DNA from 2 places in the Solwaraspora sp. WMMA2101 genome. Region 2 is predicted to be linked to the other one. Evidence: riboswitches for the same ligand, from Rfam matches in the RefSeq annotation. Region 2 holds a riboswitch; the other holds the start of a gene.
The links. Region 2 has a riboswitch for cobalamin ahead of ACN28F_RS04355 (ribonucleoside-diphosphate reductase subunit alpha). Riboswitches for the same ligand answer to the same signal wherever they lie in the genome.
Positions count from the first base shown of each region.

Region 1: linked by a shared signal. The riboswitch ahead of ACN28F_RS01590 (CbtB domain-containing protein) and the one ahead of ACN28F_RS04355 (ribonucleoside-diphosphate reductase subunit alpha) in region 2 are both predicted to bind cobalamin.

Region 1 covers NZ_JBMHMA010000006.1:233,426-248,305, forward strand. The annotation lists gene ACN28F_RS01560 (hypothetical protein) at 1-138, opposite strand, end outside; gene ACN28F_RS01565 (DUF2277 domain-containing protein) at 282-500, opposite strand; gene ACN28F_RS01570 (TetR/AcrR family transcriptional regulator) at 617-1,177, shown strand; gene ACN28F_RS01575 (cobyrinate a,c-diamide synthase) at 1,212-2,612, opposite strand; gene cobO (cob(I)yrinic acid a,c-diamide adenosyltransferase) at 2,606-3,208, opposite strand; gene ACN28F_RS01585 (VWA domain-containing protein) at 3,208-5,232, opposite strand; cobalamin riboswitch at 5,313-5,440, opposite strand; cobalamin riboswitch at 5,553-5,729, shown strand; gene ACN28F_RS01590 (CbtB domain-containing protein) at 5,762-5,962, shown strand; gene ACN28F_RS01595 (CbtA family protein) at 5,979-6,734, shown strand; gene ACN28F_RS01600 (hypothetical protein) at 6,782-7,123, shown strand; gene ACN28F_RS01605 (LuxR C-terminal-related transcriptional regulator) at 7,420-8,403, shown strand; gene ACN28F_RS01610 (hypothetical protein) at 8,400-9,023, shown strand; gene ACN28F_RS01615 (hypothetical protein) at 9,054-9,644, shown strand; gene adhE (bifunctional acetaldehyde-CoA/alcohol dehydrogenase) at 9,577-12,357, opposite strand; gene ACN28F_RS01625 (helix-hairpin-helix domain-containing protein) at 12,517-13,305, opposite strand; gene ACN28F_RS01630 (maleylpyruvate isomerase family mycothiol-dependent enzyme) at 13,414-14,172, opposite strand; partial or broken gene ACN28F_RS01635 (ASCH domain-containing protein) at 14,146-14,595, opposite strand; gene ACN28F_RS01640 (GNAT family N-acetyltransferase) at 14,712-14,880, shown strand, end outside.
Region 2 covers NZ_JBMHMA010000006.1:831,175-846,054, forward strand. The annotation lists gene ACN28F_RS04305 (class I adenylate-forming enzyme family protein) at 1-1,167, opposite strand, end outside; gene ACN28F_RS04310 (MaoC family dehydratase) at 1,164-1,580, opposite strand; gene ACN28F_RS04315 (enoyl-CoA hydratase/isomerase family protein) at 1,561-2,367, opposite strand; gene ACN28F_RS04320 (hypothetical protein) at 2,364-3,311, opposite strand; gene ACN28F_RS04325 (MFS transporter) at 3,560-4,834, shown strand; gene ACN28F_RS04330 (NAD(P)H-dependent flavin oxidoreductase) at 4,846-5,988, opposite strand; gene ACN28F_RS04335 (aspartate/glutamate racemase family protein) at 5,985-6,809, opposite strand; gene ACN28F_RS04340 (RNA polymerase sigma factor) at 6,931-8,235, opposite strand; gene ACN28F_RS04345 (YciI family protein) at 8,242-8,595, opposite strand; gene ACN28F_RS04350 (PadR family transcriptional regulator) at 8,671-9,315, opposite strand; cobalamin riboswitch at 9,451-9,666, shown strand; gene ACN28F_RS04355 (ribonucleoside-diphosphate reductase subunit alpha) at 9,751-12,207, shown strand; gene ACN28F_RS04360 (ribonucleotide-diphosphate reductase subunit beta) at 12,222-13,253, shown strand; gene ACN28F_RS04365 (MFS transporter) at 13,276-14,544, opposite strand; gene ACN28F_RS04370 (Dyp-type peroxidase) at 14,652-14,880, opposite strand, start outside.

The DNA of each region.
Region 1 (14,880 bases), 600 kb from region 2:
GGTGTCCAGACCGTCGCAGTTCTCCCCCGCGTTGCCCAGCCCGGTGCCGACCGCCAGTCCGCCGCCGAGCAGGGCGGCTGCCGCCACCCCGATGAACACCTTGCGCGCCCGTCCGCTTCTGACGTCCCACCCGTACATGCACCCGCTCCTCTCGTCGCACGGCTGCGCGAGGCGCAGCCCACCGACCGGTACGGGTGGCGACACCGGGTGGATCTACCGCAGGACTGAAGTTTTGCTTAAGAATCCTCACAGAGGCGGCGGTGCCCCGGCCGACGGCGGGCCTACCGGCTGGCCGGGGCCCGCACCACCAGGCGTTCCAGCAGGTCACGGCTGGCGGCGGCGACGGCGGCCACGGCCGCGTCGAACGCTTCGGCGTTGTGAGCGGCCGGCTGGCGGAAGCCGGAGATCTTCCGTACGTACTGCAGGGCGGCGGCCTCGATGTCGGCGTCGGTCACGTCCGGGGTGTACGGCTCACGCAGGGTCTTGATGCTTCGGCACATGCGCTCCATCGTGCCTGACCCGGCGGCGTCGCGGGACCCCGCGTTGACACCGACAGCTAACGCAATTAGCTTTCAGGCTATGACTGGTAGTTCGACACCTCGTCCCGGCGGCCGGCGTGCCTAGGGTCGGCCTCACCCCGGACGCTCTGGTGGACGCCGCGATCGCCCTCATCGACGAACACGGCGTCGACGCGCTGACGCTCAGCGCACTCGCCGGCCGGGTCGGTGTCGCCGCCCCGTCGCTCTACAAGCACGTCGGCGGCGGGCTCACCGAACTGCGCGCCCTCGTCGCCGTACGGGTGCTCGACGAGGTCGCCGACGAACTCACCCGGCACACCCTCGGGCTGAGTCGCGACGCCGCCGTCGCCGCACTGATGCGCGCCAGCCGCGGCTACGTCCGCCGGCACCCGGCCCGCTGGGCGGCGATGCCCGCCGACCCGCTGAGCCAGCCGGCCACGGCAGCCGCCGGCACCCGGCTGCTGGAAGTGTTCCTCGCCGTACTGCGCGGCTACGGGCTGGACCCTGCCACGACGGTCCACGCCACCCGCTGCCTGCGGGCGACCGTGCACGGCTTCGTCGCGCTGGAGGTCGCCGGCGGCTTCGGCCTGCCGGAGGACCTGGAGCAGACCTACGACCGGCTCGTCGCCATGGTCGTCGCCAGCCTACCGCGCGACTGACCGGCGAGCGGACGGGCACGGCGCGGAGCAGCGGTCACCGCCGGCGCGCGGCGGCGACCAGCCGGGCCGCGATCTGCGGCCGCGCGGCCCAGTGCAGATGCAGGTACGACGCGTGCACCCCGGCGGTGACGAAACCCTCCGGCGCGCCACCACGCCACCCCCACGCCGCCGCCACGCCAGCGCGCGGCGACACCTCGGTACGGTGGAACTCATGCCCGGTCAGCCGGCTGCCGACCGGCACCGCCACGCTGTCGGTCAACGCCACCGCGTCGCGGTAGCCGAGGGTCAACCGGGGCGTCATCCGGGCGTCCGCCGGCAGCACCCCGCACATCGGAGCACCGTCGAGGGTGCGGCACAGCCACAGCAGGCCGGCACATTCGGCGACGACCGGCGCTCCGGTGGCGGCGACCGCCGCCACCTGGGAGCGCAACCCGGCGTTGGCGGTCAGCTCACCGGCGTACACCTCGGGGAAGCCGCCGCCGACGACCAGCGCCGCCGTGCCGGCGGGCAGTCGCTCGTCGCGGACCGGATCGACGGTACGCACCTCGGCGCCGGCCGCCGTCAACAGCTCCACGGTCTCCGGGTAGCCGAAACTGAACGCCGGGCCGGCGGCGACCGCCACGACCGGTCGGCGGTCGGTCGGCGCGCACCGCCCGGCGGCCACCGATCCGGCGTCGGCGTCGAGACCGGGGGCGACGGCGCGGACCGCCGCCGCCGGTGACCAGGCGTCGGCCGCCAGCGCGGGTGCGCGGCGCGCCACCGCCGCCACGGCGTCCAGGTCCACCGACGCGGCGACCAGCGTCGCCAACGCGGCGACCGAGGCGCGCGCCTCGACGGTACGTTCGACCGCCGGCACCAGACCCAGGTGCCGCGACGGGGTGTCGACCGACGGCTGCCGGCGCAGCACGCCGAGCACCGGGGTACCGACCTCCTCACAGGCGTCCCGCAGGACCTGCTCGTGCCGGTCGGAACCGACCCGGTTGAGGATCACCCCGGCGATGTGGACCTGGCCGAACGACCGGAAGCCGTGCACCAGGGCGGCCACCGAACGGCTCTGCCCGGCCGCGTCGACGACCAGCAGTACGGGCGCGGCCAGCAGCGCCGCGACGTGCGCCGTGGAGCCGAGGTCGCCGGCGCCCACCCGGCCGTCGTAGAGACCCATCACACCCTCGACCACGGCCAGGTCGACGCCGGTGGCGCCGTGGGCAAACAGCGGCGCGACGAGGTCCTCGCCGACCAGGACCGGGTCCAGGTTGCGGCCCGGCCGACCGGAGGCGAGCGCGTGGTAGCCGGGATCGATGTAGTCCGGGCCGACCTTGAACCCGGCTACCCGGAGGCCGCGGGCGGCGAAGGCGGCGAGCAGGCCGGTGGCCACCGTGGTCTTGCCGTGGCCGGAACCGGGGGCGGCGATCACCAGCCGGGGTACGGCTACCACTCGATGCCCTGCTGGCCCTTGCGCCCGGCGTCCATCGGATGTTTGACCTTGGTCATCTCGGTGACCAGGTCGGCGAGGTCGATCAGCTCCGGCGCGGCGTTACGGCCGGTGATCACCACATGCTGGCTGCCCGGCCGCTGCCGCAGCACGGACACCACCTCGGCGACGTCGATCCACCCCCAGGTGATCGGATAGGTGAACTCGTCCAGCACGTAGAACCGGTACGCCTCGGCGGCCAGATCCCGCCGGATCTGCGCCCAGCCTTCGGCGGCCTCGGCGGCGTGGTCGCGTTCGGTGCCGGGGCGCTGGATCCAGGACCAGCCCTCCCCCATCTTGTGCCAGGTCACCGGCGCTCCCTGGCCCGAGGCACCGAGGGTACGCAGGGCCGCCTCCTCGCCAACCTTCCACTTCGGAGACTTGACGAACTGGTAGACCACCACCGGCCAGCCGGCCGACCAGGCCCGCAACGCCATGCCGAACGCCGCCGTCGACTTGCCCTTACCCGGCCCGGTGTGCACGGCGAGCACCGGCTGACGACGCCGGGCCCGGGTGGTCAGCCCGTCGTCGGGGACATGTTCCGGTTTACCCTGTGGCATCAGGCAGCCCTCCGCCGGTCGTGGACCTGTGAACCCGCCGCCGACAGCGCGGCCAGCGGCAGCCACTGCGCGGTGAAGCCGGCAGCGAGCCGGCGGGCCAGACCGAGCCGCACCGGGCCGGCCTCGCAGTCGAGCACCACCATCGGGGTGCCGGCGAGCAACGGCGCCAGCGTCGTCGGATCCGGGCCGGCAGTCGCCCGCCCGTCGGTGACCAGCAGAACCAGCGGCCGGCGACGCGGATCCCGACGGCGCTCGGCGGCGACGGTGGTCGCGGCGGCGCGCAATCCGGCGGCAATGGGGGTACGCCCCCCGGTGCGCAGCTGCGCCAACCGGGTGACAGCGACCTCGTGGCTGCTGGTCGGCGGCAGTACCACGTCGGCACCGGCACCCCGGAAGGTGATCATGCCGACCCGGTCGCGCCGGTGGTACGCGTCGCGCAGCAGCGACAGCACAGCGGTCTTGACCACGGCCATCCGGTGCCGGGCCGCCATCGAACCCGAGGCGTCGACCACGAACAGGATCAGATTCGCTTCCTTGCCGACGAAACGGGCCTGACGCAGATCGGCGGGGACGATCCGCCGGCCACCACGCGACGCGGTGGCGCGCACCGTGGCCGGTAGGTGCAGGGCCGACACCCGCCCGGTCGGCGTCGTGGCGCCGACCACCCGGCCCCGGTCCGCGTGGGCGGCCGACCGCCGGCCGGGCGTGCCGCCGTCGCCGAGTCCGGGCAGCCGCAGCGTCCGGGGCCGGTACGCCGGACCGGCCGCCGCCGGGGCGGTCGCCGATCCGGCTGTGCCGTCGTCGTCGCGGTCGGCACCCTCCTGGCCGGCACGGCTCTGACCTTCGCGGCCGTCGCGGCGGGCACCCTCCTGGCCGTCGTGGCCTTCACCGTCACGGCCGTCGCCGCCGCCGTCGGCCGCCTGCGGTGGGGGTCCGTCCGCGCTGGTCGGCGGCGTACCGTCCGGCGGCGCGGGGCGTCCCGGGGGCGGCGGTGCGGGGTCCGGATCGTCGTCGGGACACTCGTCACGCAACACCTCGTCGAGACGCTGCGCGTCGGCACCGGGCGGATCCAGCGGATCCCGTCGCCGCCGGTGCGGCAGGGCCAGCCGGGCGGCGTCGGTGACCTCGGCGGCGGTGACCGCCGGCAGGTCACGCCAGGCGGCCAGGGCCACGGCGGCACGGGCCATCACGATGTCCGCCCGCAGCCCGTCCACCTGGTACGCCAGACAGATCCGGGCGATCCGGTCGATCTCCGCGTCCGGCAGGGTCACCGCCGGCAGGGCGGCCCGCGCCACGCGTACCCGCTGTGCGAGGTCGTCGTCGGCGGACCGCCAGCGGGCCGCGAAGGCCGCTGGGTCGGCCTCGTAGGCCAGCCGGCGGCGGACCACCTCGGCCCGGTCGGCCACCTCGGTCGGCGCGGTCACCGACACGACCAACCCGAAACGGTCCAACAGCTGCGGGCGCGGCTCCCCCTCCTCCGGGTTCATCGTGCCGACCAGCAGGAACCGGGCGGCGTGGCTGACCGACACCCCGTCGCGTTCGACGTGTGCGCGGCCCATCGCCGCCGCGTCCAGCAGCAGATCGACCAGGTGGTCCGGCAGCAGGTTGACCTCGTCGACGTAGAGCAGGCCCCGGTGCGCGGCGGCGAGCAGCCCCGGCTCGTACGCCTTCGCCCCGGCGCTGAGCACCCGCTGGATGTCCAACGTCCCGACCACCCGGTCCTCGGTGGCACCGACCGGCAACTCGACCAGCGCGGCCGGCCCGCCCCGGGCGGTGATCGGCCCAGTGTGCGGACCATCGGGGCAGGCCGGGTCGGTGGCCGCCGGGTCGCAGCCGAACCGGCAACCGGCGACCCGGTCGACCGGTGGCAGCAGGCTGGCCAGGGCCCGGACCATCGTCGACTTCGCGGTACCCTTCTCGCCACGGATCAGCACCCCGCCGATGCCGGGGTGCACCGCCGCGAGCACCAGCGCCTGCCGCAACTCGGGCAGGCCCACGATGGCGGAGAACGGGTACGGCGTCATGCCGGGCACCAACAGGTGCGCATGGTGAATCCCTTCCGCGGGTGTCCACGCCCGCGTGCCGGTGGACCAGGGAGCGGCCGGAGTCTCCTGGCTGCCGGATCGACATCACGTCCCGAGCCTTCCCGCCGTCGTGGCAGTGGCTGTCTCATGGGGACGTGACTCCCCGGTCACAGTGGCGGGACCGCCCCGGATTCGCACCGGGTTCCTCCGCGTACCGCTCGTGCCGGCCATGCTCCCCCACCACTCGGGTCACCGTCAATGTGGCCCCGGTCCCTGCGCTGGTCGTGACGGTGGGCATTGTCCGGCCGGGCGGACCGGCGGTACGCTGCGCGGGCCACGGTGTTCGGGAAGCCGGTGTGATTCCGGCGTGGTCCTCGCCACTGTGACCGGGGAGTGTCCGTTCCACCACGCCACTGGGCCGACGAAGACGGCTTGGGAAGGCGGGACGGCCGCGACGATCCGGGAGCCAGGAGACCGGCCGTGGCACGCACCGCATCGCCACGAGGCATGGACGAGAGGATTCCCTGGCATGACTGCACCTTCTGTCGGCGGCGAGGCCACCACCCCCGCCATCCGCGTACCGCTGGCCGGCTGGCTGCTGGCCGCCGTCGCGGCGGTCGTCATCTACCTGGTCGCGCAGGACAACGGGCTGGTGCTGGCCGGCGCCGCCGAGTTCGTGCACGAGTTCACCCACGACGGCCGGCACGCCCTCGGCGTCCCGTGCCACTGATCGGGGGTCGGCTCACATGAGCGGTCACCCGTTCGGCACCGTACTGCGTCGTGGTCTGCTCGCCGGGCTCGCCGCCGGGGTGGCCGGCGCGGCGGCGGCCCTGCTGATCGTCGAACCCCGGATCGAATCGGCGCTGGTCGTCGAGGAGGGCCGGGCCGCGCCGGGCGGCGGGCACGGCCACGAGGAGGAACTGGTCAGCCGGGGCGTGCAGGTCCTCGGTGGACTCGTCGCGACCGTCGCGGTCGCGGTCTGCCTGGCGGTGATCGTCGCCGTGGTCTTCGGCGCGACCCGGCACCTGCTGCCCGGCCGCGACGACTTCCGCCGGGTCGGGCTGCTGGCCGGGCTCGGCTTCGTCGTGGTGGCGTTGCTGCCGGCCATCCGTTTCCCGGCGAACCCGCCCGGCGTCGGTGACCCCGACACCGTCAACCAACGCACCGGCCAGTACCTGTCGTTCATCGTCGCGGCGGCGGCGGTCACCTGGCTGGCTCTGCTGGTGCACCGGCGGCTGGCCGCCTGGTCGCGGCCCGCGCCGTACCGGGCCGTGGTCGCGACGGTCGTCGCCGTCGTCGGGTACACGCTGCTGCTGACGCTCTGGCCGGCCACCGGCGTCGAGGTGCCGGGCGACATCCCGGCGGCGCTGCTGTGGGAGTTCCGCCTGGCGTCACTGGCACAGCTCGCCATGATGTGGACGGTCCTCGGGGTGGTGTTCGGGCTGCTGCTCACCCCCGCCCGCGCCGGCCACCGGCGGCCGGTCACCGCCGACGTCGCGTGACGACGCACGCCGACGCGGGGCGTGGCCCACTGGGGCAGTCGGCCCGGGTGACGGTCTGCCGGGGATGCTGCTGCGGCACCCGCCGCAAGCACCCCGACGTGGACCATGACCGCCAGCTCGACGTTCTGCGCACAGCCGGACCGGTGCAGGTGTCAGAGTGTCTCAACGCCTGCGACCGGTCCAACGTGGTCGTGGTCCAGCCGGCACCACTGGCGCGTCTGCTGGGGGCCCGGCCGGTCTGGCTGGGCGGGGTGCTCGACGACGCGGCGGTGTCCGCCGTCGCGCGGTGGGTCACCGCCGGCGGACCGGGGCTGGCCGCGCCGTCCGGGCAGCTCACCGGGCTGCGGTTCGCCGCGCCCCGGTGGGGCAGATCGACCCCGGAGTCCTGACGACGTCGCGCCGTCGCCGGCCACCGTTGCCTGCCGCCGTCGCCGTTGCCTGCCAGCCGAGTGGTCGCGGCTGGCAAGCAACGCCCCCGAACGTTCACCTGCCTGCACGACGGTCGTCCGTCCCGGGCGGTTGCGGCAAGTTCCGTCCCGAACTGGTTGCATGATTGTGCAACCGCCCCGAGCCGTGGGCTTCTCCACGACCGCATGGCTGTGTTGAGCTGATGTCTGTGACACGGGGAACGCGGACCATCACGACACACGACGCGACGGCGGTTCCACAGCTGACCAGGTGGGGCGTGTCGCCCGACGCCGACCTCGTCTTCCGGGCGCTGACCATGTTCGGCGCACGCGACGACGAGGAACTCGCTCACGAGCTGGGATTGGCACGCAAACGGGTCAAGGTCGCACTCGACGAGCTGACCAGCTGGTCGGCGGCGGGGGTGGCGGCTGGCGGCCGGTGGCGAGCGGCACCGGCCGGCACGGTCCTCGCCCGGCTACGCCAGCCCACCCGACCGGTACGGCGACGCGACATCTGGCGCCAGCACTTCCGTGCGATGCACGGCATCGACCTGCCCGGCCCGGACGACCCGACGGTACGCCGCCTGGTCAGCCGGGCCGCCGCCCGGGACCGGGTGCAGCGGCTGGTCGCCGCCGAACGGCACGAACATCTGACCATCAACACCGAGGTGATCAGCGCGGCGGCCTCGGCGGCCGCGCTTCCGCTGGACCGTCGGCAGGTGGAACGCGGCGTCCGGGTCCGGGTGCTGCAGCGACCGCCCACTGTCGACGACCACAGTCTCCATCATCTGGCCCAGCTCGACACCGCCGACCCCGAACGGGTCCGGGAGCTGCCCGATCCACCGATCAAACTGCTGGTGTACGACCGCCGGATCGCCCTGTTCCCCGTTGATCCGCTCAATTTCGAAGCGGGGTACGTGGAGACCGCGGACGCGGTCGCCGTCGACCAGTTGTGCGCGTTGTTCGACCGTTTGTGGGCGCAGGCACGCCGGTCCGGTCCAGGAGGGAGACCTGCGATCACACTCACCCCGCGAGAGCAGGCGCTGGTCGCGCTCCTCGCTTCCGGACACACCGACGCCTCCGCCGCCGAGGAGCTGCGGCTGAGTCTACGGACCGTGGCGTACACGATGCGCAACCTGATGGACCGCCTCGGTGTCGAGAACCGCTTCCAACTGGCGATCCTGCTCGGTGCCTCGGGTACCGCACCGCTGCCGCCCGTACGCCGAACGCAGCCGGCCGGCCCGACCGAGGAGGGGGCATGACGATGGGGCCTGCTCGTGCCCGGGTCGCAGCGTTCCTGGCCATCGGCCTCGCCACGCTGACTGCCATCGCGATGACCGGCATCGGCACGGCGTCGATCATCCTGACTCCGATCGGCTCGCTGTCCCCGATGACCAGTCAGCCGGTCCCGGTTGTCCCGACCACCGGCGGCCACCAGTGGATCACCGCGCCGTGCGCCCACGCCAGCTTCGGCGACGTCGGGCACGATCCACAGCTCGGCATGCACATCGACGTGTCGGCGACGACCTGTACGCCGTACAAGCTGGACAGCGCGTTCGCGGTCGCCACTTTTCGGAACGACCGCGATGTCAGCTTCGTCCACGGACATCAACTGGTACCGTACTCGCCCACCGGCGACACCTCGCTGTGGGTCCTGATCCGTCCGGCGACCCCCACTGGTTCGACGGTGTGCCTGCTACGGACCAGCACCGCGCGGCTCGACTGCGTCAAGATCGTCTCCGCTGGGCAAACGATGCCGGAGGTGGAGCCGGTCGCGGTGGACGATCCGTTGGTCGACCGCGCCGTCATCTTCGACGGCAGCCCACGGCCGGAGGGCCATCCGATGCCTGGCTGCGCCAACTGCGTCGAGGCGCCGTCCTGAGCACTGACAGCGAACCACGAAGGAGTCACAGTGATTCGGAGCATCCGCCAGGCGGTTCTCTGGCTGACTGGTGTCGTGCTCGTGGTGGCTACGGCCATGCCCGGGCCAGCTACCGCTGAGGCGTTGGCACCCGATGCGTCCACGGCTGGGGTGCCCGGCCTCAAGGATCCGCCACCACCGCACATCGACCCGTGGATTCCGGCTACGTGCGCCACCGCCGAATTCGATCAGGCCTACGTCGATCCGCCGCGGGGCGGCTTGGTCCTGGGTACGGTGACCCGCTGCGGAACGTACATAACCGACAGCAAGTACGCTCTGGCGGTCTACTGGCCCGACGAGATCCCGGTCGTCTACACCTCGCAGCTGAAAAGTTTCCTCGTCGACCGTCCCACCGTCGGCGTCCAGCTCCTCGTCGGCAACAGACCCGTCGCCGACGGTGTCGGGGTGTGCGCGCTGCTCACGAGCAACGTCAGGATGGGCTGCGCCCGGCTCAGCGAGGGCCCCGACGGCCTCGTCGTCGAGTCCATCCCGGTCAACGATCCGCTGGTGCTGGCTACAGCAACGGTGATCTACGACGGAACACCGGACGTACCGGACCCCGGCTGTGCCAACTGCGTCTGACGGCACCGGCACCGGCACCGGTGACCGGGCCGGCTGCGCCGGTATCGGTGTCCGGCCGGTTCCCGTTGTCGGTGCCGCTCGTGCCGTAGTAGGCGGTCCGCATGAGCTGTTGCATGTCGTCGAGCATCGGCATCCGTGGGTTGGCCGGCGCGCACTGGTCCTCGTACGCGTTGACCGCCTGCTGCGGCAGGCTGGCCAGGAACGACGCCTCGTCGACCCCGACGGCCTGGAACGACGGTTCGATGCCGACCGCGTCGCGCAGCCGTTCGACGGCGGCCGCGTACGACTCGACGCCCTCAGCTGGGGTGGCGGCCGGCAGGCCGAGCATCCGGGCGATCTCCTGGAAACGTTCCGGGGCCCGGTAGTTCTCGTACTTCGGCCAGCCGGACAGCTTGCCGGGGCGGGCCCCGTTGTACCGGATCACGTGCGGCATCAGGATCGCGTTGGTCCGGCCGTGGGCGATGTGGAACGTCGCGCCGAGGGTGTGCGACATGGCGTGCACGATGCCGAGGAAGGCGTTGCCGAACGCCATCCCGGCGATCGTCCCGGCGTTGTGCATCTTCTCCCTGGCCTCGGGGTCGGCGGCACCGTGCCGCACCGCCCGCTCCAGGTGGGCGAAGATCAGCCGGATCGCCTGCAGGGCGAGCCCGTCGGTGTAGTCGTTGGCGTACACGGACACGTACGACTCGGTGGCGTGGGTCAGCGCGTCGAATCCGCTGTCGGCGGTGACCACCGGTGGCAGGTCGGCGGCGAGCACCGGGTCGATGATCGCCACGTTCGGGGTGAGCGCGTAGTCGGCCAGCGGGTACTTCTTACCGGTCACCGTGTCGGTGATCACCGCGAACGGGGTGACCTCGGCCCCGGTCCCCGATGTGGTCGGAATGCAGACCAGCTTGGCCAGCTCACCCGGTGCAGGGAAGGTGAACGCCCGCTTGCGGATGTCGAAGAACTTCTCCCGCATGTCGGCGAAGACCACCCCGGGGTGTTCGTAGCGCAGCCACATCACCTTGGCCGCGTCCATCACCGAGCCGCCGCCGAGGGCGATGATGGTGTCCGGGCGGAAGTGACGCATCTGCTCGGCACCGGCATCGACGGTACGGATGCTCGGCTCCGGCTCGACGGTGTCGATGATCTGCAGCGCCACCCGCTGCGCCCGGCCCTGCAGCACGGTCAGGACCCGGTCGACGAACCCGAGCCGGGTCATCGTCGCGTCGGTGACCACGGTGACCCGGTGCACGTCCGGCATGTCGGCCAGGTACCGGATCGCGTGCGGTTCGAAGTAGATCTTCGGCGGCACCTTGAACCACTGCAGGTTGTTCGTCCGCCGGGCCACCCGTTTGATGTTGAGCAGGTTCACCGCAGTCACGTTGTTCGACACCGAGTTGCGCCCGTAGCTGCCGCAGCCCAGGGTCAGCGACGGTGCGATCGCGTTGTACATGTCACCGATCGCACCCTGCGAGGCCGGAGCGTTCCAGATGATCCGTACCGCCTTGACCCGGCGGCCGAACTCCTCGGCGAGGGCGGCGTCGCTGGTATGGATGACGGCGCTGTGGCCGAGGCCGTGGAACTCGACCATCTGTTCGGCGTACCGGATGCCGGTGGCGTGCCCGTCGGCGCGCAGCACCGCCAGCACCGGGCAGAGCTTCTCCCGGGTCAACGGCTCGGCCGGGCCGACCTCGTCGACCTCGACCAGGATGATCGACGTGTCGGCGGGCACCGTGAAGCCCGCTTGCTGGGCGATCCAGACCGGCGACTGCCCGACGACGGCCGGGTTGAGCGCGGCCCCGGCGCAGCCCGCCGAGCCGGCGGCGACCCCGAACAGCAGCTCCTCCAGTTGGCGTTTCTGCTGCGGGGTCGCCCGGTGCGCGTGCAGCGTGGCGAACTCGGCCATCGCCGGTTCGTAGATCTCGTCGTCGACGATGACCGCCTGCTCGGAGGCGCAGACCATGCCGTTGTCGAACGACTTGGACAGCACCACGTCGTTGACGGCCCGGGCCAGTTTCGCCGTCCGCTCCAGGTACGCCGGGACGTTGCCGGCGCCGACGCCCAGCGCTGGCTTGCCGGCCGAGTACGCCGCCCGGACCATGCCGTTGCCGCCGGTGGCCAGGATCAGCGCGACCCCGTCGTGGCGCATCAACGCGCCGGTGGCCTCGACCGACGGGTGCTCGATCCACTGGATGCAGTGGGCCGGCGCACCGGCGGCGATCGCCGCGTCGCGGACCACCCGGGCCGCTTCGGCGCTGCACCGTTGGGCGGCCGGGTGGAAGGCGAAGATGATCGGGTTGCGGGTCTTCAACGCCAGCAGGGCCTTGAAGATGGTCGTCGACGTCGGGTTGGTGACCGGGGTGACCCCGCAGATCACGCCGACGGGTTCGGCGATCTCGACGATGCCGCTGATGTCGTCGCGACCGACCACACCGACGGTCTTCAACGTCGCCATGCTGTGCGTGACGTGTTCGCAGGCGAAGATGTTCTTCACCGCTTTGTCCTCGAAGACGCCGCGGCCGGTTTCCTGCACCGCCATCCGGGCGAGGTCGCTGTGGCGACCGAGCGCGGCGACCGATGCCTTTCCGACGATCGTGTCGATCCGCTCCTGATCGAACTCTGCGTAGTCGTCGAGCGCCTTGGACGCCGCCGCCACGAGGGCGTCGATCGCGATCTGCGTCTCGGTCGACACGGCCGGCTTCGTGGACACCTGGACGCCTGCGGTCATTTCCGATCACCTCGTTCGGTCAGCACCGGCGGCACCTTGCCGCCGGTGCTCACCCTCATCGTCACTCCGGACGGTGATCGCGCGCTGCCGCCGTACGTCCCCGGTCGTCGGGACCTAGGTCACCGGTTCCACCCGCACCCCGGTGACCGGTCGCGGCGGTCAGGTGCCGGACCGCGCCGCCGCGAGCTCCCGCGCCCGGGCCGGCCAGCTCGGCAGGCTCGCGGTGGCCCGGACGCCGGCGGCGCGCACCGCCGCACGCAGGGTCGCCTCGTCGGTCGCGCCCAGCTCGTCGTACGTACGGATGCCGGCGGACTGCAGGGCGGCGGCCATCTTCGGCCCGATGCCCTCGATCCGACGGAAGTCGTCGGCGGGTCCGGAATCCACAGTCGCCGGGGCGGTGAGCGGGGCCGGCTCGACGACGGCCGGCTCAGCGGCGGCAACTGGCTCGACGACGGCCGGCTCAGCGGCAGCGTCGACCGGCGCAGGCTCCACGACCGCTGGCTCGGGTTCTACGACGGCGACCGGCTCAGGCGCGGCTGCCACCGGCTGCGGCTCGACGGCGGGCACAGACTCGGCGACCACCGGCTCCGCCGCCGCCGGCTCGGTCTCGATCGGCGCGGACTCGGCACGTGGCGACGGCACCGTCACATCGGGCGTCGCTGCCGGTTCCGCCGTGGACGTCGAGTCGACGGTGGTCGTCGCGGCGGGGGCGGTCTCCGTGGTCGGCTGGGGATCCGGGCCGTCAGCGGCTGCCGTCGCCGCTGGAGTGTCGACAGGTGCCGGGGTGTCGACAGCCGCCGGGGTGTCGGCCGTCGACTTCCCGGGCCCGGCGGGTGGCTCGGCGGTGCCCGCGGCTGCGGACCGGCGGCTCATCACGAGCCAACCGGCGACCGCACCGAGCAGCACGACGACCAGCAGAATCAGTACGTTTCCGAGGGACCAGTCCACGGCAACCTCCAGCGGCAAAAAGTCAGAATTGCGAAAGGGTCTCGTTGTGGCCTTGCCGCTGTCAAACTACGGGCAGCGGCAGGACGTGACGAGGGCAGGGATGCTTCGCTACTCTTCGCCGACTGTCGAGGAACGGTGCGTACCGCCGAAGTACGGCGCGCGAACGCCGGCTGGTCGCACCGCCGACGAATCAGCCGGGGCCAGACCGACCCGGCCGGTGACGGCCCGTAGCAGATGTGCCCGGTCCCATCCGCGTGCCGCGCGCACCGGTGCCAGCGTGGTGCCCGCCGCCAGAGCCACCACCAGGTCGGCCGCCGCGTCGGTCAGCCACGGATTGACACCGAGGCCGTCGGCGAGGTCGACACCGTGGACGGCCAACTCGACGACCCGGGTGGCCTGGAAGTCGGTCAGGGTCATCGGATCACCGTGCCGGGTGACGACCAGCCGGTCCATCGGTGCGGCCGCGACGTGCGCGGTGGCGCTCGCCGTCCGGGCCGCGAGCTCGTCGACCGCGCCGTCGACCGTCCGGGCCGCCGCCCACCGCTGGGCGTCGACGACCCGGGCCCCGTCCACGTCGGGACGGAACCGGGCATCCGCCACGTAGTAGCCGATCGCGTCCACCAGGCCGCCGGGACCGGCGGTAGGCCCGTCGCAGGCAAGCATCTCCACGGTACGGAACGACGCAATCACCGTGTGTCCCAGCAGTTCCTTCACCGTCCATGGCGCACACCGGGTCGGCCGGTCGAAATGTGTCGCCGGGACCGTCCGCAGCGCGTCGACCATCGCCCGGCTCTCCGCCGCGTAGGCGGCCGCCACTTCGTCGGCCCGCCAGATCCGCTGCACCACCCGGAACCGTTCGGCCACCACCATGGTCCGGTCGTCGACGGTGAAGGTGTCGTCACCCAGTGCTGCCCGCATCGGCGCCGACTGCCAGAAGCCGACGTGCGCCCGACGCCAGGCGGCCACGTCGGCGAACCCTTCGCCCTCGTCCACGGCGTGCGCCAGGTCCACCTCGGCCAACGGGACCACCCGTACACCGGTGGTTTCCAGCACCGCGCACGGCCGGTCCGCCGAATCCACCAGGACGGACCGGTCCCCGGGCAGCGGCAGCGGCTCGTCGTCGTGCTCGTACTCACGCAGCAGTCCGGACGTCGCGGTCTTCGCGCCGGTGAGGATCGCCGCGACCAGTCGGTCCCGCAGCGGCCCGGGGAACGCGAACTGCGCGGGCGGCAGATCATCGTGCCGACTCGGTACGTCCTGACCGGCGCCACGGCCCGCCTCGGCTGTCACAGCGGCAGTCTACTGACGGCCGGTGTCACCGGCCCTGCCCCCGCAGTGCACCGGCGCTTCCCGGGTGGTCCCGCAATTGACGTGACGGCCCGCGCCCGGTGCGCCACGATGTCCCCGTGACGACGACCGGATCGTGCGCGGTGACGCTGCACCCGATGACCCAGGCCGAGTACGACGTACGTATTCCCGCGCTGATCGCCGGCTATGCCGGCAGCCTGCTGCGGTCCGGGCGGGCGACGACCGCGACGGCGCTGGCCGAGTCGCGCCGTCAGCACGCCGAGCTGC
Region 2 (14,880 bases):
GATGTCGCCGACCGAGAAGAAGCCGTCGGCGTCGTACCCGGCCCGGGTCGCCTCCTCGTCGTTGAGATAGCCGGTCAGCAGCAGCGGCGAACGCGCGTACAGCTCGCCGGGCTCACCCGGGCCGACCTGCGCCCCGTCCTCGTCGACCAGCCGTACCTCGTTCCAGAACCACGGATGACCCACGCTGCCCGCCCGGTCCAGCGCGAACTCCGGCCGCAGGTTGGTCACGATCGAGCACTCCGTCGACCCGTAGAGCTCGTGCACCTCCACGCCGGGAAACGCCTCGATCACCCACTCCTTGAGCGCGACCGGCAACGCGGCGGCGTTGAAGTAGAGGGTCTTCAGCGCCGACAGGTCGTAGCGGGCCGCCGGCTCCGGACAGAACCGGCGGATGTGCTGGGCGTGGGTGGGCACCAGGAAGACCGTCTCCGCCCGGCTGCTCACCATCAGGTCGAGCAGCCGCTGCGGATCCCAGCTCGGCAGTACCGTGCAGGAGCCGCCGAGCATCGGTGCCGCGTACGCGAACTCGAAGCCGGCGCCGTGGTACATCGGCGCCACCGCGATCGTGCTGCGGTTCGGGCCCAGCCCGTAGTCCAGCCCCACCCCGAACGCGGTCAGCACCCGACCCCGGTGGGTGAGCAGCACGCCCTTGGGTCGCCCGGTGGTGCCGGAGGTGTACGTGACGCAGAACGGGTCCAGTTCGTCGACCGGCACCTGCGGGTCGACCGCCCGCCCACCGTCGAGGAACCTCCCGTAGTGCTCGCCCACCCCGCCGTCGAAGCTGAGCACCAGCCGCAGGCCGTCGAGCAGCCCGTCGACCCGGTCGGCGAGGTCGTCGGCGACGATGATCCCCTGGGCGGCCGAGTGGGCCAGGATGTACGCGTTGTCGGTCACGTTGTTGCGCGGGTTCAACGGCACCGTCGGGATGCCGGCCTTGGCCATCGCCGCGGAGATCTCGAAGTACTCGTACCGGTTGTTGCTCAGCACCGCGATCCGCTCGCCGGGGGCCAGCCCCCGGGCGAGGGTGGCACTGGCCAGTTGACTGGACCGCTGGTGCAGGGCGCCGAAGGTGACCTCGCGGTCGCCGTCGACCACCGCGACCCGGCGCGGCGTGGCGCGGCCGAACTCCCGGATCCCGGCCGCCATGTTGAGCTGCACACCCGTCACCGTGGGTCCGCCTTTCCCGATTCGTTCATCAGCATGACGGCCTCGGCCTCGGCGAGCAGTGCCCCGTCGGCGTCGACGGCGGTCCACCGCAGCTCGGCCACGACCTTGCCACTGGAGGTGCTCCGGCTGGCAAGGCGCTCGATCCGCACCCGCAGCGTGGTGCCGGCCCGGACCAGCCGATGGAACCGCATCCGGCGCAGCTCCAGCAGCGCGATCGCGTCGTCGAGCTGCCCGGACTGCTCGGCCAGGCCGCCCATCAGCAGCAGCACCGCCTGGCCGGGCAGCGGCGGGCCACCGTCCCTGCCCGGGTCGGGCGGGTTGAACAGCGGATGCGTGTAGCCGCCCCGACCGATCAGGGTGTCGACCAGCTCCGCGGTGACGGTGACCGACGGTTCAGCCGAGGTCGCGGACATCGACGTCCCCCCAGACCGGCTCGCGCTTGTCGACGAACGCCCGATAGCCCTCGGCCACCTCGGGCACCTCCTCGTGCAGCCGGGAGAACATCTCGCGCTCGTAGCGCAGGCCCTCCTCCAGCGTCATCGTGTGCACCGAGTTGAGCAGCCGCTTGGTGATCGCCATCGCCGGTCGGGACCGGCCGCGCAGCGACGACAGCAGTTTGCCGACCTCGTCGTCGAGCTGCGCCCGTGGTGCGCTGGCCAGCGCGACCCCCCACTGCACCAGCTCCGGCCCGCGCAGCCACAGCGGGGTGAGCATCAGCGCCTTGGCCCGCTGGTCGCCGAGCTTGCGCGGAGCACGCTGGCTGGAGCCGGCCCCGGGCGGCATGCCGAACTCCAGGTGGATGTCGCCCACCTTCGCCTCGTCGGCGGCGATCACGAAATCACAGGCCAGGATCAACTCGAAGCCACCGGCGCGGGCGAGGCCGTTGACCCGGGCGACGACCGGTACGCCGAGCCGCTCGATCCGACGCAGTACCGCGTGGTACGAGCGCAGGAACGGCAGGAAGATCCGCTGTGGATCGGCGAAGCAGGATTCCAGGAAGTCGATGTCCATGCCGACGCTGAACGCCCGGTCCCCCACTCCGGTGATCACCACGGCCCGCAGGGTGTGATCGACCTCGGCGGCGGCCAGGGCGGCGTCCAGTCCGGCGATCGCCGCCGGCGTCAGGCTGTTCATCGTCTCCGGGCCGTCGAGGACGATCGTCATCACCTGGTCGTCGGTGGCGTACCGTACGTCGGTCACGTCGTCGTCTCCCCCACCTTGACGAACAGTTCGACGTCGGTGTCGGCGACGAACGCGGGTGCCGGCACCCCGGCCGGTACGTGCACCAGCGAGCAGGCGGTCAGGGTCCGCCCGGCGACCGTCGCCGTCCCGCCGGTGGTGACGAAGAACCGTTCCCGGTCGACCGGCCGCGGCGTGCCGGTGTAGCCGGCCGGCAACCGGACCAACGCGCTGCATGCCCCGGTGGCCACGTTGCGGCTCAGCGGCTTGCCGACCGGCACGGTCGGCGACGCGACGCCCGCCGGGCCGACCTCCGGGACCGCCGGCGTCACCGGCCCGGCCGTCACCGGCAGACCGAGTACGCCGGGGTCGAGGCCCGACCATCGGGCGTCGATCGGTGCCCAGGGCAGGTGCCGCGACTCGACCCGGCGCAGGTACCCGCGCGGTCCGACGCCGTCGGCGTGCGCGCCGGTCCCGCCAGCCGCGCCGGTCCCGCCAGCCACGGCGATGGCCTGCTCCCCGGCCTGGTGGTCCGGGCAGACCACCCGGGTCACCCGGTCGCTGCCCTCGCTGGCGACCGCACCCTCCATGCAGAGGATGTTCTCGAATCCCTCGTCGCTCCAGGCCTTGTGCACCCAGCCCGGCGGACGCCAGAAGTAGTCCCCGGCGATCAGCCGGCCTTCGGCGCTGAGTTCGGCGGCACCGTCGAGGAAGTACGCCTCCTCGACGCTGTCGTGGTACGCCTCGCTGAGGTCGCGGTAGCCGGCGACGGCCCGGACGTGATCGATCCGCCGGGTGCTGTCGCGGTCCAGCCACAACGACCGCATCCAGTACCGGGACAGCAGTTCACGCACCTGGTCGGGGTCGCCGCCGAAGTTGTCGCGGAAGGCGGGCTCCATCGAGTCGTACACCTGCTCGCCGTTGACCCACGGCACGTCCTCGGCGTCGACGATCGTGACTGTCATCCGGGTACCTCCACCTCCCGCCGCCACCGGCGGGTGCGCCCACGGTCTCAAACTAATATGTCTGACGTTAAGCGGAACGATATCGGCGACCAGCGTCCGGAGCCGGCTCTGTTTCCACTTGGTAAACCGGGAACTGCCAGCAAAGAGGCACTTCCTGACCACACTCTGCCGGCGGGAGACCCGGTCTGGCAAGACCTTGACAGCCGCCATCCCTATTCATCAGACTTTTGCCCGGAAGGCGGTGGCCGGTGTCGACCTCTCCGCTGGAGGAACCCTTACGGCGCGGCGACGCGACCGACAGCCCGGTCATCGGCGACCGGCGAGCGCCGACGACCGGATCGGCGTACCCGCCATCGGCGCGGATGGCCGCCGCCTCCGGCGCGCTGATCCTCGTCGCCGTACTGGGCAGCTTCGCCGCCTCGCCGCTGTTCGCGATCTACGCCGACCGCTGGGCGCTGACCCCGGCGCAGGTCGCCGTGGCGTTCGCCGGCTATCCCGTCGGGGTGATCCTGGTCGTCACGCTGCTCGGCGGCCTGTCCGACCTGATCGGCCGGCGGGCGGCGATGTTCGGCGGCGTCGCACTGGTGCTGGCGGCGTGCCTGGTGACCGCCACCGCGACGTCGCTGCCGGCGCTGGTCGCCGGGCGGATCGTGCAGGGGATGGCGACCGGCATGGTCAGCGCCACCACCGCCGCCGCGCTGTTGGACTTCCACCCTCGGGGCACCCGGGCGGGCACCCTGACCCATTCGGTCTGCACCACTCTCGGCATGGGGCTCGCACCGCTGATGTCCGGGCTGCTCGCCGACCACACCCGGTACCCGCTGGTGCTGCCGTTCGTCGTCATCGGCGCGGCCGCCCTGGTGCCGCTGACCCTGCTGGTCCGCACGCCGCCCGACCGCCGGACGACGCAGCGGGTCCGACTGGTCCGCGCGGTCCGGGTCCCCCGCGACATCCTGCTGCCGTTCAGCATCGCCGCCTGCTCGCTGATGACCCTCAACGGCTGCATGGCGCTGTTCGGAACCTTCGGCTCCCGGATCCTCGCCGAAGGCGCCGGCGTCACCGCCGCCGGTGGCGCCGGCGGACTGCTCACCCTGCTGATCGGCATGACCCTGCTGTCCCAGGTGCTGCTGAACCGGCTCGACGCGACCCGGTCGCTCTGCTTCGGCGTCGTGGCGATCACCGCCGGCGCGGGGGCCACCGCGCTCGCCCTGCACCTGGGCAGCCCGGCCGTCACCGTCACCGGGGCCGTACTGATCGGCTTCGGTGGCGGGCTGACGCTGCTCGGCGCCACCAGGCTGATCGGCGAGTCGGCACCGATCCACCGGCGGGCGGAGATCTTCGCGGCGTGGATGGTGGCCGCCTTCGCCACGCTCGGCGGCAGCTCACTGCTCAGTGGCGTCGCGTTGACCGGCGCCTCGCTGCCGGCGGTGCTGACCGTCGCGACCGGCGTCATCGCCCTGCTCTGCGCGTACACGCTGGTCGCCGCCACGGTCCACGGCCGACGCCGGCGCGCACGGCGCTGAGCCCCGGCCCGTCAGTCGCTGGCGCGAGCGGGGTCGTCGCTGGCATCGTCGTCGGCCAGGGCGGTGAGGTCGCCGACCGCGTCGGCCATGCCGGTCCGCAGGTCGTCCAGCACACTGGCGACGGAACGCACCCGGTCCACCAGGCCGACCGCCTGACCCGCCGCCGAACCCATCACCGGCGTGACCTGGTGCTCGAACGAGCTGACCACGGCGTCGCGGGCCAGCAGTTGCTGCACTGGGGAGGCCAGTGGCGCCGGGGCGTCCGGTTGCCGCCAGGCCCGGGTCCACGCGGTGCTCAGCTGCCGGGTCGGCTTGCCGGTGTACGACGTCGTCTTCGCGGTGTCGGTGGCCGCCGCCGTCACGATCTTGTCCTTGACGACCGGGTCGAGGTCGCTCTCGGCGGTGGCGAGCCAGATCGATCCCGTCCACACCGCCTGGGCGCCCAGTGCCAGCGCGGCGACCACCTGGCGGCCGGTGGCGATGCCGCCGGCGGCGACGACCGGCACCTCACCGGCGGCGGCCACCACCTGCGGCACCAGCACCATCGAGGTGATCTCTCCGGTGTGCCCGGCCGCCTCGTAGCCCTGGGCGACGATCACGTCGACGCCGGCGGCCAGTTGGTGCCGTACGTGTCGTGGGTCGCCGACCAGGCCGGCGACCAGCATGTCGAGTTTCGTCGCGGCGGCCCGCACCGGGGCGGGCGGCGGCCCGAGCGCGCTGGCCACCAGCCGCACCGGGTGGGCCCGTACGACCTCCCACAGCGCGTACGCGTTCGCATGGGTCATCAGGTGGTCGATCTCGGTCGGCATCCCGCCGAGCCGGGTCCGGCCAGGTTCACTGCGGCGCAGCGGAATACCGAGTCGGGTCCGCAACCCGGCAACGAAGTCCTGGTGCCCGGCCGGGATCTGGGCGAGCAGGTCGGTCGGGTCGTCACCGGCGGACCTGGCGGGAAAGAGCAGGTCGACACCGTACGGGGAACGTCCGCACTCGCGGTCGAGCCAGGCGAGATCCTGCTCGAGGTCGTCCGGGGACATCGAGGCCGCGCCGAGCACCCCGAGCCCACCGCCCCGGCTGACCGCCGCCACCACGTCGCGGCAGTGGCTGAAGGCGATCACCGGCAGGCCGATGCCGACCCGTCGACACAGCGGGGTCACGACGACGTGCCCAGGGTCACCGCGCAGACCTCGCAGCCGTCGTCGTCGACGGTGCAATTCGAGCCCGGCTGCACCGCGACACCCAGGTAGGCGTCGACCAGCGCGCTGACCGCGCCGAGCCGGCCGGTCGGCGGCACCGGTCGGGTCGCGGCGAGGGCCGCGGCGTGCCCGGCTGCCAGTCCGACGACCGACGGGTCGACGATCTCGATGCCGACCCGGCCGGCCACCTCGGCGGTCACCGGGGTCATGCAGGTGCAGCCGAAGAAGATCAGGTCGGTGCCGTCCCGGTCGGCGGCCCGCAGGCACGCGGCGGAGATGGCGTCGACGACGACGGTCTCGCCCCGGGCCATCCGTGCCTTGACCCCGGCGTCGGTGCCGACCCGGTCCAGTTCCGTCTCGTCGGACAGGTAGTGCACCCCGGCGGCGAGGGCACCACCGGCGCACCTGCTCAGCCGCTCGGCGTAGAGGTAGTCCATCGAGGCGGGCCAGACGGTGACGATGCTGAACCGCCGACCGAGCCGGGCCGCCCAGGCCAGGGACGCCTCGCCGGCACCGACGATCGGCACCGAAGTGGCGGCGCGCAGCCGGTCCACGCCGTAGTCGCCGAACGTGTCGATGTAGACGGCGTCGCAGCCGGCGGCGATCGCAGCCTCGGCGACGTCGACCGTGCCGACCTCGGTGAGCAGGTGCTCGTACGGGGTACGGGCGAACCGGCGCAGCCGTGGATCGACGAGTTCGGTGACGAGGCCGGGTGGATCGGGCAGCACCGGGGCCCGCTTCGCGTCGGAGTTGATGACCGCCAGCCGTCGCAGCTCACTCATGTCGACCTCCCGCCAAAAGTCTGACTTATCAAGGTCGGCAGTGTCAACGACTGCGTCTACCTCGACTTCTAGCTGGATCTATGCTTGGGAGCAAAAAGTCGGATCTCTAACGAACGGGAGATCAGCCGGTCTCGGCGGCCATGGCCTCGACGGCGGCGAGCCGGCGGCGCAGATGGTCGCGGTCCGGTTCGCTGCCGGCCAGCTGCAACGCCTGCCGGTAGGCGCCCGCCGCGTCGGCGTGCCGGCCGAGCCGGTGCAGCAGGTCGGCCCGCGACGCCGGATAGAGGTGGTAGGTGCGCAGCCTCGGATCCCCGACGAGCTCGTCGAGCAGCACCAGGCCGGCGGCCGGGCCGTCGCGCATGGCGACCGCCACCGCCCGGTTCAACGCCACCACCGGCGAGGGCGCGACCCGCATCAGTACGTCGTAGAGGGCGACGATCTGCGGCCAGTCGGTGCCGGCGAGGTCGGGTGCCTCGTCGTGCAGGGCGGCGATCGCGGCCTGCAACCCGTACGGACCGGGTGGGCCGCCGGTCAACGCCACCCGGGCCAGGGCACACCCTTCGTCGATCATCGGTCGGTCCCACCGGTCGCGGTCCTGCTCGTCGAGCAGGACGACGGCCCCGTCCGGGCCGGTCCGGGCGTGCCGGCGGGCGTGCACCAGCAGCAGCAACGCCAGCAGTCCGGCCACCTCCCGTTGCGCGGGCAGCAGCCGCCGCAGGATGCGGGCCAGCCGGATGGCCTCCTCGGCCAGGTCCAGTCGTTGCAGGTCCGGGCCGGAACTGGCCGCGTACCCCTCGGTGAAGATCGAGTACACCGCCTGCAGGACGCCGGGAAGGCGCTGCGGCAGCTCGTCGACGCCGGGAACCCGGAACGGGATACGGGCGTCGCGGATCTTCCGTTTCGTCCGGACGATCCGCTGGGCCATGGTCGCCTCCGGCACCAGGAAGGCCCGGGCCACCTCGGCGGTGGTCAGCCCGGCCAGGCAGCGCAGGGTCAGCGCCACCCGGTCCTGCGCGGTCAGCGCCGGGTGGGCGCAGGTGAAGAAGAGCGCCAGGCGGTCGTCTGGCAACTCCTGGTCGCCGTCGGCCGCCGGCGCCGGATCGGCCCGGTCCGCCTCGGCCTGCAGGACGGCCAGCCGTAGTGCCAGGTTGCGGTCGCGCCGGATCCGGTCGACCGCCCGGCGCCGGGCGGTGGTCAGCAGCCAGGCGCCGGGTCGGGTCGGTACGCCGGAGACCGGCCAGTGCCGCAGGGCCGCCTCGACTGCCTCGGCGGCGACCTCCTCGGCCAGGTGCAGGTCACCGAAGCGGCGTACCAGGGTGGCGAGCAGCCGGCCGTGCTCCTCCCGGAACACGGCCTCCACCGAGGTCCGCACCGCGGCGACGGCTTCCTCGTCGCCATGGTGCTCCCGCCGCCCGTCGGTGACCATCCGCGCTCACATCCCGAAGTCGGCGACCGGCCGCACCTGCACGGACCCGCCGTCGCGGGCACCGGGCGAGCGGGCCGCCCAGTCCAGGGCGACGTCGAGGTCCGGCACGTCGATGATGTCGTACCCGCCGAGCACCTCGCGGGCTTCGGCGAACGGCCCGTCGGTGACGACCCGTTGCCCGTCGGGGTCGACCTTCACCGACGTGCAGGTGGTCAGGTCGGCCAGGGCGTGGCCGCTGACCCAGATCCCGGCGTCCTTCATCTCCTTGTCGTACGCCATCCAGTCCTCGACCGTGCACTGCGGCACGGTCGGCTCGGGGGCGTCGGTGGGCGCGCTGACGAACAGCAGCATGTACTTCATGGTTCTCCTCGCTGAGGCGTACGTCGCCATCTGCGGTAACGACGATCGGCGACCGGCCGGATCGACACCACCACCTCAACCGTCTTGAGACCGACCCGGGCCGGCGTCGTCGGTTTCGGCGAGGATGCCGTAGAGCTTGCGGCGGGTCTCGTCGAGCACCCGGACCGCCCGCTCGCGCTGCTCCGCGTTGCCGTTCATCAGCACGTGCCGCAGCACCTGCATCGTCTGCATCCCGGACTCGCGCACATCGTGCCAGCTGTCGACGGTCTCCGGGGCGAGCTCGGTCCACGGGGCGGCCTGCGCCGCCTGCTCGGCCTCGGGCCGACCGGCGTCGGTGAGCGCGTAGCGCTTGCGTCCGCCGCCGGCGCCTTCGGCAGTGCCGACGATCAGGCCCTCGTCCTCGAGTAGTTGCAGGGTGGGATAGATGGAGCCGGGGCTGGGGCGCCAGGCGCCCCCGGTGCGGGAGTCCAGTTCCTGGATCATCTCGTAGCCGTGCATCGGCCCGTCGACGAGCAGGGCCAGCACCGCGGCCCGCACGTTGGGTCGCCGCCGCCGACCGCCACCTCGGCCACCGCCGCCCATGCCCCGGCCACCGAACGGGCCGCCGGGCCCGAATGGCCCGCCCGGTCCGCCGGGTCCACCGAAGCCGGGCCCGAAGGGTGGGAACCCGGCGCCGCGCAGGAAGGCCCCTGGGCCACCCCGTGATCTGTCGCGTCTCATGTAAACCTCCACTGAAGGATCGTTGATACGTTCACGATATATCGGGAAGCTGTCGGCGACAACCCGGAGTGCCAAGTGAAATACGCGACACCCCGACACGACATGTAGGTGCCTACCGCGAAGCCACCCACCAGATATAGTCCCGGACGCAACTGGTTCGGCCGGGCAGCCAGCCCGGCCGAGGCAACAGGGAACCCGGCGCGAATCCGGGACTGCCCCGCAGCGGTGAGTGGGAACGACCGCCGTCGAGCACACTGGGCCACCCCGGCCTGGGAAGTGACGGCCAGTAGGTGACCGGCATGTCCGGTCCGGCCCACAAGTCCGAAGACCTGCCGTTGTGCCGGATACGCCGAACGCGTACCCGGTGGTCCGATCGCCGCGCGGGACGGCCGACGGCTGCGACGCGTTGGCCATCGCGCGTTCGCGCCTGTCTGCCTGCCCGCTCGGCCTCCCACGAGGCGATGCCAGGAGGCACCACAGGTGACCGTCGTCACACATCCCGCCGCTACCGCACCGGCGGCCACGCCCGGTCAGCAGCCGACCCGAATCCGCGACCGAGCGGGGACCGCCACGCCGGTCGACCCCGACCGGCTGCGCGACGCGGTACGGCGCCACGCCGACGGCCTCGCCGACGTCGACCCGGGGCGGGTCGCGGCCAGGACGCTCAGCGGTCTCTACGACGGCATCACCACCGCCGAGTTGACCCGGCTGCTGATCCAGACCGCAGCCGACCTGATCGGCGAGGACCCGCAGTACTCCCGCCTGGCCGCCCGGCTGCTCGCCGACCAGATCGGCACCGAGGTCCGCCGGCAGGGCATCGGCTCGTTCAGCCAGGCGATCCGACTCGGGCACACCCACGGACTCGTCGGTGACGAGACGGCCCGGTTCGTCGCCGAGCACGCCGCCGACCTCGACGCCGCCACCGACCCGGCCGCCGACCGCCGGTTCGAGTACTTCGGGCTGCGGACCGTCTACGACCGCTACCTGCTGCGCCACCCCACCAACCGACAGGTGGTCGAGACACCGCAGTACTGGCTGCTGCGGGTGGCCTGCGGACTGTCCGACACCCCGACCGAAGCGGTCGACTTCTACCGGCTGATGTCGTCGCTGGCGTACCTGCCGAGCTCACCGACCCTGTTCAACTCCGGCACCCGGCACACCCAGATGTCGTCGTGCTTCCTGGTCGACTCGCCCCGCGACGAACTGGACTCGATCTACGACCGGTACGCGCAGGTGGCGAAGCTGTCCAAGTACGCCGGCGGCATCGGCATCTCCTGGTCACGGGTCCGCTCGCGGGGTGCGCTGATCAAGGGCACCAACGGGCTGTCCAACGGGATCGTGCCGTGGCTGCGGACGCTGGACGCCTCGGTGGCCGCCGTCAACCAGGGCGGCCGACGCAAGGGCGCGGCCTGCGTCTACCTGGAGCCGTGGCACGCCGACATCGAGGAGTTCCTGGAGCTGCGGGACAACACCGGCGAGGACGCCCGGCGCACCCACAACCTCAACCTGGCCAACTGGATCTGCGACGAGTTCATGCGCCGGGTCGACGCCGACGCGACGTGGTCGCTGTTCAACCCGGCCGACGTACCGCAGTTGCCCGACCTGTACGGCGCCGAGTTCGACACCGCGTACCGGGCCGCCGAGGCCGCCGGGCTCGCCGTGCGCCAGGTTCCCGCCCGCGACCTGTACGGACGGATGATGCGCACCCTGGCACAGACCGGCAACGGCTGGATGACCTTCAAGGACCGGTCCAACCTGCTGTGCAACCAGACCGGGGAACCGGGCAACGTGGTGCACCTGTCCAACCTGTGCACCGAGATCGTCGAGGTCTCCTCGGACACCGAGACCGCCGTGTGCAACCTGGGCTCGATCAACCTCGGTGCCCACCTGACCGCAGCTGCGACCTCGACTGCGGCCGGGGCCACGGCCGCCGACGTGGACTGGGCACGGCTGCGCGACACGGTCCGCACCGCCGTGGCCTTCCTCGACCGGGTCATCGACATCAACTACTACCCGAGTACGCAGGCCGCGGCGTCCAACCCGCGCTGGCGCCCGATCGGGCTGGGCATGATGGGGCTGCAGGACGTGTTCTTCGCCCTCGGCCTGCCGTTCGACTCAGCGCCCGCCCGGGAGCTGTCCACCCGGATCGCCGAGGAGATCTACCTGACCGCACTGGAGACCTCCGCCGGGTTGGCGCAACAGTACGGGCCGCACCCGGCGTACCCGCAGACCCGGGTGGCGCGCGGGCAACTGCACCCCGACCTGTGGGGCGCCGAGCCGACCCAGACCGAGCGCTGGGCGGCGCTGCGGGTGCGGGTCGCCGAGCACGGACTGCGCAACTCGCTGCTGGTGGCGATCGCCCCGACGGCGACCATCGCCTCGATCGCCGGCTGCTACGAGTGCATCGAGCCACAGGTGTCCAACCTGTTCAAACGCGAAACCTTGTCCGGGGAGTTTCTGCAGGTCAACACTGCCCTGGTGGGACGGCTGAAGGCAGCCGGGCTGTGGACGGCGGCGGTCCGCGAGCAGATCACCCGGGCCGAGGGGTCGATCCAGCAGATCACCGCCATCCCGGCCGAGGTACGGCAGCTGTTCCGTACCGCCTGGGAGCTGCCGCAGCGGGCGCTGATCGACCTGGCCGCCGCCCGAGCACCGTACATCGACCAGAGTCAGTCGTTGAACCTGTTCATGGCCGCACCGACGATCGGCAAACTGTCGTCGATGTACCGCTACGCCTGGCAGTCAGGTCTGAAGACCACCTACTACCTGCGGTCGCGTCCGGCGACCCGGATCCAGCAGGCCACGGTCTCCGTCACGCCGACCGCACCGGTCGACACCGGGGCGGTGGCCTGCTCCCTGGAGAACCCCGAGTCCTGCGACGCCTGCCAGTGACGCCCCCCACCGAGATGCCGGGAGAGACCACCACGATGACACCGCGCCCGATGCTGCTCGACCCGGGGATGGACCTGACCCTGCGGCCGATGCGCTACCCGCACTTCTTCGACCGCTACCGCGACGCGATCAAGAACACCTGGACGGTGGAGGAGGTGGACCTGCACTCCGACCTGGCCGACCTGGACCGGCTCAGCCCGGCCGAACGGCACCTGGTCAGCCGGCTGGTCGCCTTCTTCGCCACCGGGGACACGATCGTCGCCAACAACCTGGTACTCAACCTCTACCAGCACGTCAACAGCCCGGAGGGGCGGCTCTACCTGTCCCGGCAGCTGTTCGAGGAGGCGGTACACGTCCAGTTCTACCTGAACCTGCTGGACACCTACGTCCCCGACGAGCAGGAGCGGACCGCCGCGTTCGCCGCGATCGACAACATTCCGTCGATCAAGCGCAAGGCCGACTTCTGCTTCCGCTGGATCGACTCCCTCTTCGGGGTGCGGGAGCTGCGGACCCGCGACGACCGGCGGGCCTTCCTGCTCAACCTGATCTGCTTCGCCGCCTGCATCGAAGGGCTGTTCTTCTACGGGGCCTTCGCCTACGTGTACTTCCTGCGGTCCCGGGGGCTGCTGCACGGCCTCGCCTCCGGCACCAACTGGGTGTTCCGCGACGAGTCGATGCACATGGCGTTCGCCTTTGACGTCGTCGACACGGTCCGCGGGGAGGAGCCGGACCTGTTCGACGACGAGATGGCCGAGCAGGTCCGCCAGATGCTCGCCGAGGCGGTCGAGGCCGAGGCACAGTTCGCCGAGGACCTGCTCGGCCGGGGCGTGCCCGGGTTGTCGCTGGCCGACATGCGCCTGTACCTGCAGCACGTCGCCGACCGCCGGCTCGCCCAGCTGGGCATCGCCCCGCTGTACGGCGCGACCAACCCGTTCGCCTTCATGGAGCTGCAGGACGTACAGGAACTGTCGAACTTCTTCGAACGCCGGGTCTCCGCGTACCAGGTGGGGGTGAGCGGGGCGGTGAGCTTCGACGAGGAGTTCTGAGCGGCGATGTGGGGTCGGCCGGTCATTCGACCGGCTGGCCCACCGGCTGCGCTTCGCCGGCCCGCCCGCGCCGGAATCCCGGGTACGTCAGCACGAAGGTGCTCACCGCGGCCATCAGCACCGCGCCGACCAGCACCGGCAGCGGCGCCCAGACCGCGTACAGGGCGGTGCTGGCGGTCGGTGCCAGGACGAAGGTCAAGCCGTTGGTGACACCGATCAGCCCAGCGAGACCACCCTGTTCGTCCCGGTCGACGGCGAGCGTCGGACCGGCCACGTAGCCGGGCATGGCTGTCCCGAGGCCGAGACCGATCAGCGCCATCGCGACGATCAGCACGGCCCGGTGGGTGTCCGGGACGAGCAGCACGAAGCCGATCAGCGCCACCAGGCAACCGACCCGCAGCAGCAGGGCGGGCCGCCAGCCGCTGCGCGGCACCACCACCGCCTGGGCGAACGCCATCCCGGCCCCGGCGGCCAGCAGCGCGCCGCCGGTGAGCAGCCCGGTGGCCTCGGCGTCGAGTCCGAACCGGTCCTGGACGAGGAAGCCGCTGACCACCTGGACGAACCCGAGCGCGGTGAACATGCCGAGCCCGGTCAGCAGGTACGGCCACACCCGGGCGTCCCACGGGCTGACCCGGGCCGGGTCGGCGATCAGGTCGGTACGGGTCTGCCGGCGCAGCCGTACCGCGACGGCGGTCAACCCGACGGCGAGCAACGCCGGAACCGCCAGCAACGGCGCCATCAGTCCGATCCCGGCCAGCAGACCACCGACCAGGGCACCGGCGACCATCGCGACGCCCTGCACCGCGCCGATCCCGGCCATGCCGCGTACCCGGGCCGCCGGGTCGGGGGTGACGTCGGCGATGTACGCCTGGGCGGTGGGCGCCACCGCCGCGATGGCGGTGCCGAAGCCGACGCCCCGGAACACCACGAAGAGCAGGAACAGCGCGGTGCCGGTGACGATGCCGCGCATGCCGAGGTCGGCGAGCAGCGCGAACAGTGCCGTCGTCGTGGTGGCCAGGGCGAGCGCCGCGACCAGCACCGGTTTGCGGCCCCACGATTGGCTGCGCCGGCCCCACATCTGACTGGTCACCACCATCATCAGGGCGGAGACACTGATCATGACACCGACCTGCCATTCGGCGAGGCCGATCTGACGCGACAGCGGGGCGATGATCGGGTTCAGTGACATCTGGCCGAGGAAGACCAGGAACACCGCGCCGAGCAGCAGCGGGATCTGCGGCCGTGGCGCGGTGCCCGACTCGGGCACGACGGTGGCGCCACGGGGGATCATGCGGCCACGCTAGCCACCGGTGATCAGCTGCCCAAGGACGCCGGTCACATCCGTCGACCCGGGCGTGAGCTACGACGACCCGGGGCTGAGCTGCGACGGCGCCCGCGTCAGCTGAGCAGACTGTCGCCGATCCAGCCGTCGGGCGCGCACCCGGGCGGGATCGCGAAGACCGCCGACCCGATCGGGGTGACCCACTCGTTGAGCAGGTCGTGTTCGGCCAGCCGGCGTTGGATCGGCAGGAACTGCGCGTCGATGTCCGCCTGGTAGGCGGCGAAGATGAGCCCGCTGTCGGGGGTGCCGTCGGCACCGGGGACACCGTCGTAGTTGTACGGCCGA